Regions from separate parts of the Citrobacter sp. U14242 genome, predicted to be linked through region 2. Evidence: predicted binding sites of a transcription regulator. Region 2 holds the regulator's gene; the other holds the start of a gene.
The links. Region 2 encodes LexA, which represses DNA repair genes until DNA is damaged. Its sites were predicted from a motif close to TNCTGTATGTACATACAGNA; they were not measured.
Positions count from the first base shown of each region.

Region 1 (5,977 bases), on a different contig from region 2:
TACTTACAAACCTGAATTATGACGAATTATCAAAAGTTCTGGGTGAGCGGGTCATGGACCGCTTAACCATGGATGACGGTATCTGGGTAAATTTCGCCTGGGGAAGTTATCGCAAAAATGTGACCCATTTACGGGTCGTGAAGTAACTAAAACGAGTATTGACCAATGACCATAGAAATCTCTCAGAAAGATCGGGTAGCGATAGTGGTACGCCATACCCCGAACTGCGTATTACGTGATGTGTGTGAAGCGCTGGATATTCCATCCGGTACCGCTGGTAAGTTTCTGCGCGCGCTGACTGTCAGCGGCACAGTCCTGCGCACTCACAACGGAACTCAGTATGTTTATAACATCTCTCCGGATGCAGAATTACCTGACGTAAAGCTGCCCTTCATGGAAGAGAAAAGCGATCCGGCTGAAACGCAATTAGCGGAGAAAATGGCGAAAGACCTTAAGTCACGGGGACTCTGGCGGCGCGCGGCAAAGGTATATACCGACATGTTAGACATTGCCCGTAGTTCAGCTGAAGTGTCACGTATAGCGCAGCAACGTAATGAATGTCTACGTATGGCCCGGAGATGATCAGCATGCCAAGACCAAATACACCAGAAGAGCAGGCGGCACTTATTCGGGTGATCATTGAAGAGGTGAAAATCCGTGGACGCTTAACCGTTAGCGAGGCATCACAGATGTTGTCGCTGCATCGTCAGACTGCTGAGAAGTATTTCCGCGTCGCAGCCGAACGCGGCGAACTCATTCGTTACGGTCGTCTTGGTTTGTTCAGGGATCAGAAGGCTGTGATTGATTTCGATCTCCAGCGTTTTTCATACGGATCGAGTAAACCTGTTATTGAGTTACCTGCAGATTTTCGGGGAAGTGCAGTTATGCGCCGGGTTATAGATATCGTGGGGAGGATGCCAGCATGACAACCGAAAAACGGCGGAACATGGCTTTCACTACTCGACGTTGAGCATGTCCTGCTAGTGGTAGGCGTAAGATTTAAGGATGAGTGAAGGAACCTCAACTTTACGGCTCTATCTGATTCCTTTTCATTACGCTGGCGATGTCCTCATGGTTATGCTTATCTGTAATAAGAATGATATAAATAGATTAGGTATTATCATTTGAACAGTCACGATTTTCCTTTCGCGAAGTGGGCATTGAATTAACGAGGGTATCGATATGAACACTCAACCAGCTATCGGGATTAGCGGATGCTTGACCGGAACAGCTGTGCGGTTCGACGGCGGCCATAAACGAATGGGTTTTGCGATGGATGAACTGGCTCAGTGGGTAACTTTCAAGCCTGTCTGTCCGGAGATGTCCATTGGTTTATCTGTTCCCCGCCCAGCATTGCGCCTGGTTCAAACCAATGAAGGTTATATTCGCATGCGTTTTAGTCACGAGCCTGGTGAGGATATAACTGACAAAATGACTGAATTCACAACTCCATATATCCGAGGGCTTAGCACCTTGTCTGGCTTTATTGTCTGTGCCAAATCACCGAGTTGCGGTATGGAGAGAGTGAGGTTGTATGACGAAATGGGAAATCGTGGGCGGAAAGAAGGCACGGGCCTTTTTACTGGTGCGTTAATGGAAGCATATCCGTGGTTGCCGGTTGAGGAAGATGGACGTTTGCACGATCCGGTACTGAGGGAGAATTTTGTCGAGCGCATCTTTGCTCTCAATGAACTTAACATCTTAAGGGCTAATGGCCTTACGCGTCATGGGATACTTAGTTTCCATAGTCGCTATAAGCTCCAGCTTTTGGCTCATAACCAAGCAGGCTATCGTGAAATTGGGCCTTTTGTTGCTTCGATGCATGAGTGGAATGATTTGGAAGCATTTTTTGTTCTTTACCGAGAAAAGTTAATGGCAATCCTCAAGAAGCCGTCCTCACGGAAAAACCATACCAACGTGTTGATGCACATCCAGGGATACTTCCGTAACCAGTTGAATACACGTCAGCGCGGAGAACTGCGTGACGTTATTCTCAACTATAGCAGTGGACTCTTGCCGATACTCGCTCCACTTACTTTGCTAAAGCACTATCTGGCTGAATATCCAGATCGCTATTTGCTTACTCAGAACTATTTTGACCCCTACCCGGATGATTTAGCCCTACGCCTGATGGTTAATTAGTTTTTGAATACAGCCTTTAAACTATTTAATCTCTGGATCTTTAACCCGCTCCGGCGGGTTTTTTCTTATCTATACAGTGTTGCCACTCAGATTTAGTGAATCCCTAATGCTAGGAAAAGCTCAGTGTATACAACGGCATGGCTTTGGCAAAAAGTGCTATTAACCACTTGAATATGAGATTCAATAGGTATACTGTATGAATGTACAGTATTTTGATGTAGAGGGAATTATGAAGGTAGAACTTACGATCAACAAATCAAAAGACCTGCCGCGCGGAGCCATACCCGCACTTGAGAAAGAGCTGCTTAAGCGACTTCAGAATCAATATGGAAATTGTTCTCTAGTTATCCGCACGGCTGGCGGTGATAGCTTGACAGTTTTTGGTGGCGATAAGGGCGATAAAACGAAGGTGGAGGAAATCCTCCAGGAGACCTGGGAAAGCGCTGACGACTGGTTTTATTAGTTTTTTGGGTATTACTTTATCCCGATTGCATGGGGGAGTTTAAGTGAAAGAAAAATTAGAATTGCCCAAAAAAGGCTACGCAGTCATCAGATGTCACGATGGAGTCATCGTTGCCAGGCTGCGATCATTTCCTGAGTGTGAGCGCGCACTGATGTACCGTCGCGGTAGCATGGTGTCTTTCATGCCTCTTCAGGATGATGAAATTATTGGTACACCTACGTTGTTTACTCAGATGCTGGAAAGGGCTGGTTATCGCGTTACCCAGAAATCTGTTACACTCCCGTCATAGGCCTGAACAACCTATACCTGCTGCGCCACAGGAGAAAAGCCCATGGCGCAAGATCAATTCAAGCAATCCCACATACTGACGTTAACCAACGCCAGCGATTTTCTTTTTGCCGCATCCAGAGGTGCGTTATGAAGAAAAGCTGGTTTCAACACACCCAACTCACCACTGAGCAGGCTGACGAACTGGAAGCCCGCTATAAAGCAAAGCAGATTAAGACCAAGCGTAGTCTGGATAATGACTTTATTCACTGGACGATCAGCGCGTTCTTGCCGGAAGTATCTAAGCCTCCTCGTCAGGACAGAACCTGGCAACAACGGATCTGGAGGTGAATGTGAAAGTCTACGATATCACCCCAATGGGCAAGCCCAGAATGACGCGTGCTGACAAATGGAAAAAACGCCCCGAGGTTCTGCGTTACTGGGCTTTCTGTGATGAAGTTCGTCTGCGGGGTGTTGAGCTGGCGGAGAGCGGTTCACATGTCACCTTCATTCTTCCGATGCCAGCGAGCTGGAGCAAAAAGAAACGGGCTGAGTTCAATGGTAAACCACACCAGGCTAAACCTGATTTCGACAACATGATGAAAGCCCTGATGGATGCCATTTACGAAGATGATGCTCACATCTGGGATTCACGCGTCACTAAATTATGGGGAGAGAAGGGGCAAATAATTATCGGGGAGATTGCAGAATGAGGGCGTTGCTTAAACCCGTGGTTGCGCGTGAACTTGGAATTGTGCTGCTCAAGCCGGGCAGTGAGCTGATGTCATTATTCAGTTCTGAGCGTGTACTGGTGGAAAGCCAGCCAGCAGGTATGGAGCGTTTGCCTGCAGGCCGTGTTCCTGACGTTCGCCAGCCGCTTGCGTGTGACGAGTCCCTGCGACCGTTCTTCCTGGATGAAAAAGTTATTAAGGCAGTTGGTGGTTTGAGTGGCCTTGATTACTGGCTTCTGCGTTATGGCGGAGGCTGCTGCCAATGGCCACACAGCGATTACCATTATCACGAGTTAACCACTCTGCGTCATGAACCCGGATCGGTTCTTCTGTGTGGACATTGTGATAACCATTTGCGTGACCACTACAGCGAGCAACTTGCAGAGCTGGCGAGACGTAATGTTATTAGCTGGATTATCAATAGCATTATGGTGGCGCTTAATCAGGATCCATCCAGAGAACTGTCGCTTGCGGAGCTTTGCTGGTGGGCGGTACGTATGGGGGTTACCGACGCAATTCCCGAATCAGTAGCCTGCCGGGCGCTTCGTATTCCTTCAGAAGAGCATCAGCCAGTCATGCGTGAATGCGATATCGAACCTGGCGTGTCCTCCACCAGCATCATTACAGCCAAAGCCAGCACAGTAACCGTGAACATGGCACCAGCACAGGTGCCAGCGGTTAAGCCCGTAATTAGTGTTCTGGTCGATCCTGAGTCCCCGCAAACCTTTATGAAACGTCCAAAGCGGATCCGCTGGATGGCTCCCAGATATCTGGCATGGATTAAAACTCAACCCTGCGAATGTTGTAGGCGACCGGCAGATGATCCGCATCACCTGATTGGCCATGGACAGGGGGGGATGGGAACAAAGGCGCACGACTGGTTTGTTATACCACTGTGCAGAGAACATCACGATGAGTTGCATGCTGATCCTGTGGCATTTGAAGCGAAATATGGTGACCAGTTGATGCTTGTTTTTCGCGTTATAGATCGTGCGCTGGCAATCGGCGTACTGGCATGAATAGAGGAGATAACATGCGAGATATTCAGATGGCTTTAAAACGATGGGGCGGTTGGGTCGCTAGTGATAGTTCAGGAGTGAACTATTCTCCAGTAGCAGCAGGATTCAAGGGGCTGTTGCCCCAGACATGCAAAACCAGATTGTCTTGCAGTGATAACGATGGGTTAATTATTAATTGCGCAATGGCCAGACTTAAGAAACATGATCCTCTTTTGTGTGTGATGCTTGAATGGTATTACATCCATTGTATTCCCGTTCGTGTTATGGGGAAAAAGTTGGGAATTTCCCATACGCAAGTATTAAAGCGACTGCAGGCTGCTGAGGGTTTTATTGAAGGTTGCTTGGCGATGGTGGATGTAACTCTGGAGATGGATATAGAATGCCCGAGAAAAAATACTGGCACATATAAAGCAAAAAGGGTTGTGGAATTCCAAAAAGCTATTTAGTCTGTTAAGTATTGTTATTTCGCACCGCAATTTGTAATAACATCTGCTTGAATTTGCAGTGTTTTCCAGATGATACCATGATTCCTAGCCCCTGCTTTCAAGCTGGGGCCAGCAGGACGCGGCGAACTAACAGGTTAGATGAAAAGAAGTATAGTCGCTATCAGCGTGCAGCATGAGCTCTTAAGACCTGTCAGCCAGTCGTTTAAGTAGATTTTCGGATACATATGAAACTCTCCCTGTTTTTAAATTATCTATTATGATTCCAGAAGTCAGAGGGGGCTACAAGTCATGAGAGATATACGTTCGCTGCCGACGGGCCTCGAAGACCATTTATTCGACAAAACTCAACGCGTAATCCGGGAAGGAGTACTTCTGAGTCACGGAGGTTTAGAGCTGAAATGTGAAGCTGCACATCTTTGCGACCATCGGAGGGGGAGATTAGACCTTTTCCGCTTTTGCAGTCAAAGGCTGTGACAATACCTGTCATTTTACGAGACAAAAAAATTCCTTAAAGCTAATAACGAGGTGCACTATACACATGCTCATAGATAATGCCAGAAATACTTTTCGGCCATCGTGAGATCTGGATGGCTAAAATAAATATTGATTATTATATACGCCCATGCGTTAATGATTGTGTCGGTTTTAAGATCAGACAAAATACAAAGTAGTTTACTAAAGCAGTTCTCATTTCAGGTGTTGTATATTTATCCCTTCTTTGAGTCTCTCCACTAAGCGCTAAGTAGTTTCTGTAATAAAACCATGTTCGCCGGAAGGCCAAATTAAGGAATGAAAATGTCAAATAAAATGACTGGTTTAGTAAAATGGTTTAATGCTGATAAGGGATTCGGTTTTATCTCTCCTGCAGATGGTAGTAAAGATGTATTTGTTCATTTCTCTGCTATCCAG
Region 1 covers NZ_JBKGLW010000022.1:9,554-15,530, forward strand. Annotated here, with positions in the region: gene ACLJXE_RS23755 (ATP-binding protein) at 1-146, shown strand, start outside; gene ACLJXE_RS23760 (PerC family transcriptional regulator) at 166-582, shown strand; gene ACLJXE_RS23765 (DUF977 family protein) at 588-926, shown strand; gene ACLJXE_RS23770 (YbgA family protein) at 1,183-2,142, shown strand; gene ACLJXE_RS23775 (DinI-like family protein) at 2,372-2,605, shown strand; gene ACLJXE_RS23780 (hypothetical protein) at 2,649-2,894, shown strand; gene ACLJXE_RS23785 (hypothetical protein) at 3,023-3,223, shown strand; gene ACLJXE_RS23790 (RusA family crossover junction endodeoxyribonuclease) at 3,226-3,585, shown strand; gene ACLJXE_RS23795 (DUF968 domain-containing protein) at 3,582-4,622, shown strand; gene ACLJXE_RS23800 (antiterminator Q family protein) at 4,637-5,068, shown strand; gene cspF (cold shock-like protein CspF) at 5,355-5,567, opposite strand; gene cspA (RNA chaperone/antiterminator CspA) at 5,864-5,977, shown strand, end outside.
Region 1: a site for LexA is predicted at 2,333-2,352, ahead of ACLJXE_RS23775 (DinI-like family protein). Genes of this name have one in related genera too.

Region 2 (5,977 bases):
GGCAGTGTCTGTCCGTCCAGTCAAGCATCGGCGCGATAGAAAAACGATGAGCGGGAAAAGCGGTAGACTGAGATTCAGGCAGCATGGCGAATATTCAAGCATCCGGTTAAAAAAGGGGCGCTACTATAGCATAGACCGTTGCGATAGTGAGCCACATCATCGTGGATAGCGCTCTTCGTCCGCGTAGATCGTCATTTCCGCCCGGGTTTTCCGTCGTGTGGACCAAAAAACTGTGGCGGATGGTCAACCCAGCGATCCTCACGCGTGACCGCATAGACCGGATTGAGCGGATAGTAGATGCGGTTATGCTTCTTGTTCGCCTCACCGACGACCAGCAGCCGCACCTCGTCACTGGTGTTGTTGATAAAAGTGTGGCACACGCCGGTTCCTGCCGGAAAACCGACGCTATCGCCGGGTTCCAGCTTCCATAAGTAACCATTTATCCAGGCTTCCGGGTAGCCTTCCAGCACGTAGATAAACTCTTCTTCATCGCTTTCAGCGTGTGGATAAGAAGTACGACGTCCCGGCGGCAGACGTTCGTGGTGAATGCCTAATCGCCCTAACCCCAACCTGCGGGCCAGCGGCGCGCCAATAGAAAAAAGCTCATCGCTGCCTGGATAGGTGGAGTCATCAGCCCCCTCAACTTCACGCCAGTGGCGAATACAATCGGGTTTTTTCATGGTAATTTTCCAGTGTTGCGATGCGTCAGGTATAGCACACAGCGGTGGATCTCGGCGTTTTAAGCAGAACATGATAAAGTAAGGGATTAACCTTCCACACAAATCGAGGCGCCAAATGGACAAAACCACCACGCAGGAGTTATTGGCTCAAGCTGAAAAACTCTGTGTGCAACGTAACGTGCGACTAACGCCACAACGCCTCGAAGTGCTGCGCCTGATGAGCCTGCAGGAAGGTGCGATCAGCGCCTATGATCTGCTTGATCTGCTGCGGGAAACCGAGCCTCAGGCCAAACCCCCGACAGTGTATCGTGCGCTTGATTTTCTGCTTGAACAAGGCTTTGTGCACAAAGTGGAGTCCACCAACAGCTATGTGCTCTGTCATCTGTTCGATCAGCCAACCCATAGCTCGGCAATGTTTATTTGTGACCGCTGTGGTGTGGTAAAAGAAGAGTGTGCGGAAGGCGTGGAAGATATTATGCATACGCTGGCAGCTAAAATGGGATTTGCTCTGCGCCATAACGTGATTGAAGCCCACGGCCTGTGTCCGGCATGTGTGGAAGTTGAATCATGCCGCCATCCTGGTGATTGCCAGCATGACCATACCATTCAGGTGAAGAAGAAAGTAGGGCGGTAAATAAAAGAGCGTACATCCTTGTACTCTCAGGAGGGAGGGGTTAATTACCAGCGGTAATCGTTGCGTTTTTCCCAATCTTTAACTTCTTTCTCCGCCTGATCTTTCGCGTACCCGTATCGTTCCTGGACTTTACCTACCAACTGGTCGCGTTTACCTTCAATGACCGTCATATCATCATCGGTCAGTTTGCCCCATTGCTCTTTCACTTTACCTTTGAACTGTTTCCAGTTACCGCTGACTTCGTCTTTATTCATCATCAAGTCCTCATCGTTAGGTTGTGAATAGCGAGAGTGCTGCGCCCGGATACATGCTGTTTTTGCCGGGCGTGATAATAAGTGTAGTCAGGGATTCTGGGTTTTATTTACTATTCAGAATTTTTAACCATAGGCATCAGGCAAACCAGGTGCCCTTACGCCAGTGACGTCGCCAGATGAAGGCCAGTGAAAGACCTCGCAACGCGAGAAAAACGGTTAACGCCAGCCACAAGCCGTGGTTTCCCAGTAGCGGTAAAGCCAGTAGCGTTAACGCGAAACCCGCGGCCGCAACGGCCATGCTGTTACGCATTTCCGCGGCACGCGTTGCGCCAATAAACATCCCGTCCAGCAGATAACACCAGACGCCCACCAGCGGTAAAATCACCTGCCAGATGAGATAGCGATCGGCCAGAAGTTGGATCTGCGGCAATGAGGTCAATAGCGCAATGATCTGCTCGCCGAACAGGGCATAGACCAGGGAAAACAGGATTGCCACGATACCCGACTGCCGGCAAGCCGCCCGCCAGACATCCAGCAACTGGCTGCCATCCCGCGCGCCATAAGCCTGACCAGAATGTGCTTCCACGGCATAGGCAAATCCATCCAGCGCGTAAGCGGTGAACGTCAGCAGGGTCATCAGAACGGCATTGACAGCAATGACATCGCTACCGAGGCGAGCCCCGAGTACCGTGATAGCACCAAAGCAGAGTTGTAACAGCAGCGAACGCAGCATGATGTCACGGTTAAGCGCCAGTAAACGGCGGAAGTTGCCGCGCCACGCAAGCTTCAACATCGCCAGCGAAACCCCACGCAAATGCAGAACGTTGCGTACCATCATCAGGCCGATCAGTAACGTGACATATTCAGCAATCACCGTCGCCAACGCCGCGCCCTGCACGTTCATATGCAGGCCCATCACCAGCCACAAATCGAGCGCGATGTTAAGCACATTGCCAACAATCAGCAGGATCACTGGCGCGCGTGCATACTGGACGCCAAGCAGCCAGCCAAGCAGCACCAGATTGGCCAGTGAGGCGGGCGCGCTGAGCCAACGGATTTCAAGGAAACGTCTGGCCTGCTCCAGCACCGCTTCACTACCTCCCACGATATGCAACGCCAGGCTGATAACCGGTGTACGAAACAGTGCGATAAGCAATCCGGCACCCAACGCCAGCATCAGCGGCTGAACCAGCGCTCGTGCCAGTGCCTGCGGATTTTTCGCGCCGAACGCCTGAGCTGTCAGACCGGTGGTACTCATGCGTAAAAACAGCAGTAACATAAAGAGAAAACTGGTCGCTGTTGCGCCAACGGCAACGCCACCAAGGTAGACCGGGCTATCCAGATGACCAATCACCGCCGTATCCACCAGCCCCAGCAGTGGGACAGTGATGTTGGAGAAAATCATCGGTAAGGCAAGGTGCCAAAGTGCTTTATCAGAGGAGGTAAAGAAAGGCATGGAAAGGAGCCTGAAAAGGAATTAACGCGTTTTTGTAGGCCCGACAAGCGTAACGTCATCGGGCAACTTGCCGGAGAGCGATATAAACGCCTTTTCCGGCCTACAGGAAATCAGCAGATCATTACAGCCATTCACCGTTACGAATCACGCCGACAGCCAACCCTTCAATAGTGAAGCTTTGTTCACGCAGGTCAACGATGATCGGTTTGAACTCGCTGTTTTCTGGCAGAAGCTCAACCTTATTGCCCTGCTTTTTCAGGCGCTTAACCGTGACTTCATCATCAATACGGGCAACAACAACCTGGCCATTGCGCACGTCCTGCGTTTTATGCACAGCCAGTAAATCGCCATCCATAATCCCGATATCTTTCATCGACATGCCGCTGACGCGCAGCAGAAAATCGGCGTTCGGTTTGAACAGTGATGGGTCAACCTGGTAATGACCTTCAATGTGCTGCTGTGCCAGAAGGGGCTCACCGGCCGCGACACGACCAACAAGCGGTAAACCTTCCTCTTCTTCCTGCAGCAGGCGAATACCACGCGATGCGCCAGAAACGATTTCCAGCACACCTTTACGTGCCAGCGCTTTCAGGTGTTCTTCAGCCGCGTTTGGGGAACGGAACCCCAAACGCTGCGCGATCTCCGCACGCGTCGGTGGCATACCTGTCTGGCTGATGTGATCTCTAATGAGATCAAACACCTCTTGCTGCCTGGCCGTTAACGCTTTCATTCCGCCCCCTGGGTGTATATACAGTTATGCTGTGAGTATATACAGCTAAAGGCGAATTTGGAACCGCAAACTGCACAAAAAACAGGAGATTTATGAAGTTGTGGAATCTTTATCGCAAATGCGACCACAACAGGATGCCCCAGGTGATCAGCGCGACAAAAATAGAAAGCAATACCGCAGCCGATCCCATATCTTTCGCCCGGCCAGAAAGCTCATGATACTCAGAACCAATCCGGTCGACGACCGCCTCAATGGCGCTGTTCAGAATTTCAACGATCATCACCAGCATCACCGAACCAATCAGCAGTACGCGGGTAATCGCGTCAACGTCCAGCCAGCAGGCAATTGCTACCCCCAACAGTACGGCAACGCTTTCCTGACGGAATGCCGCCTCATTGATCCATGCGGCACGGAAACCTTTCCAGGAATAGCCTGCTGCTTTGATAATCCGAGTGAATCCAGTGGTATTATTGGCCATCAAAAGAACCTTTTTACATTATTAGCGTTAGTATCATTGTATCGTTACCCTGTTTGTTTCAGGGCATAAGCAAAGCTGCGCGAAGTATGACGGGATACCACAGAAATTCACTAAACTTTCTGATATCCTTGCAGCGCATTTGCATTATTAACCAGAGGCTTTACATCGTTTATGTCCGGCTGGCCACGAATTTACTACAAATTACTGAATTTACCATTAAGCATCCTGGTAAAAAGCAAGTCTATCCCGGCGGAACCCGCCCCGGAATTGGGACTCGATACCTCTCGTCCCATTATGTACGTCTTACCGTACAACTCAAAAGCTGACTTGCTGACACTGCGTGCCCAATGTCTGGTGCACGACCTCCCCGATCCCCTGGAACCGCTGGAGATAGACGGGACTTTGCTGCCGCGCTACGTGTTTATACACGGCGGCCCGCGTGTATTCACCTATTACACGCCAAAAGAAGAGTCCATCAAGCTGTTCCATAACTATCTCGATCTGCATCGCAGCAACCCCGATTTGGATGTGCAGATGGTGCCGGTATCGGTGATGTTTGGCCGTGCGCCAGGGCGCGAGAAAGGCGAGGTCAATCCGCCACTTCGCATGCTGAATGGCGTACAGAAATTCTTTGCCGTCTCCTGGCTGGGACGCGACAGTTTTGTCCGCTTCTCACCTTCCGTCTCCCTGCGCCGCATGGCAGACGAACACGGCACAGATAAAACCATCGCACAGAAACTGGCACGCGTCGCGCGTATGCACTTTGCCCGCCAGCGCTTAGCCGCGGTTGGCCCTCGCCTCCCTGCCCGCCAGGATCTGTTTAATAAACTGCTGGCCTCAAAAGCCATCGCGCGCGCGGTGGAAGATGAAGCTCGCAGCAAAAAAATCTCCCATGAAAAAGCGCAGCAAAACGCTATCGCATTGATGGAAGAGATTGCCGCGAATTTCTCCTATGAGATGATCCGCCTGACAGACCGTATCCTGGGCTTTACCTGGAACCGACTGTACCAGGGAATTAACGTTCACAATGCCGAGCGCGTACGCCAACTGGCGCACGACGGGCATGAAATCGTCTATGTGCCGTGCCACCGCAGCCATATGGACTACATGCTGCTGTCGTATGTTCTGTACCATCAGGGGCTGGTTCCACCGCACATCGCTGCAGGGATCAACCTGAACTTCTGGCCGGCTGGTCCGATTTTCCGCCGTCTGGGCGCATTCTTTATTCGTCGTACGTTTAAAGGCAATAAGCTCTATTCCACCGTATTCCGCGAATACCTGGGCGAGCTGTTCAGCCGTGGTTACTCGGTTGAATACTTTGTCGAAGGTGGTCGCTCACGTACCGGCCGTCTGCTTGACCCGAAAACCGGCACGCTGTCGATGACCATCCAGGCGATGCTGCGCGGCGGTACGCGTCCCATTACACTGGTGCCTATCTACATCGGCTACGAGCACGTGATGGAAGTGGGGACTTACGCAAAAGAGCTGCGTGGCGCGACTAAAGAGAAAGAGAGTCTGCCGCAAATGCTACGCGGTTTGAGCAAGCTACGTAATCTGGGTCAGGGCTACGTTAACTTTGGCGAACCGATGCCATTGATGACCTACCTGAATCAGCATGTGCCGGAGTGGCGCGAATCTATCGATCCTATCGAGTCTATTCGCCCGGCCTGGCTGACGCCGACAGTGAATAACATTGCTGCCGATCTGATGGTACGCATTAACAACGCGGGCGCAGCAAACGCCAT
Region 2 covers NZ_JBKGLW010000013.1:84,856-90,832, forward strand. Annotated here, with positions in the region: gene dusA (tRNA dihydrouridine(20/20a) synthase DusA) at 1-85, opposite strand, end outside; gene ACLJXE_RS20295 (cupin domain-containing protein) at 192-680, opposite strand; gene zur (zinc uptake transcriptional repressor Zur) at 796-1,314, shown strand; gene ACLJXE_RS20305 (CsbD family protein) at 1,359-1,568, opposite strand; gene dinF (MATE family efflux transporter DinF) at 1,705-3,024, opposite strand; gene lexA (transcriptional repressor LexA) at 3,146-3,754, opposite strand; gene ACLJXE_RS20320 (diacylglycerol kinase) at 3,864-4,232, opposite strand; gene plsB (glycerol-3-phosphate 1-O-acyltransferase PlsB) at 4,404-5,977, shown strand, end outside.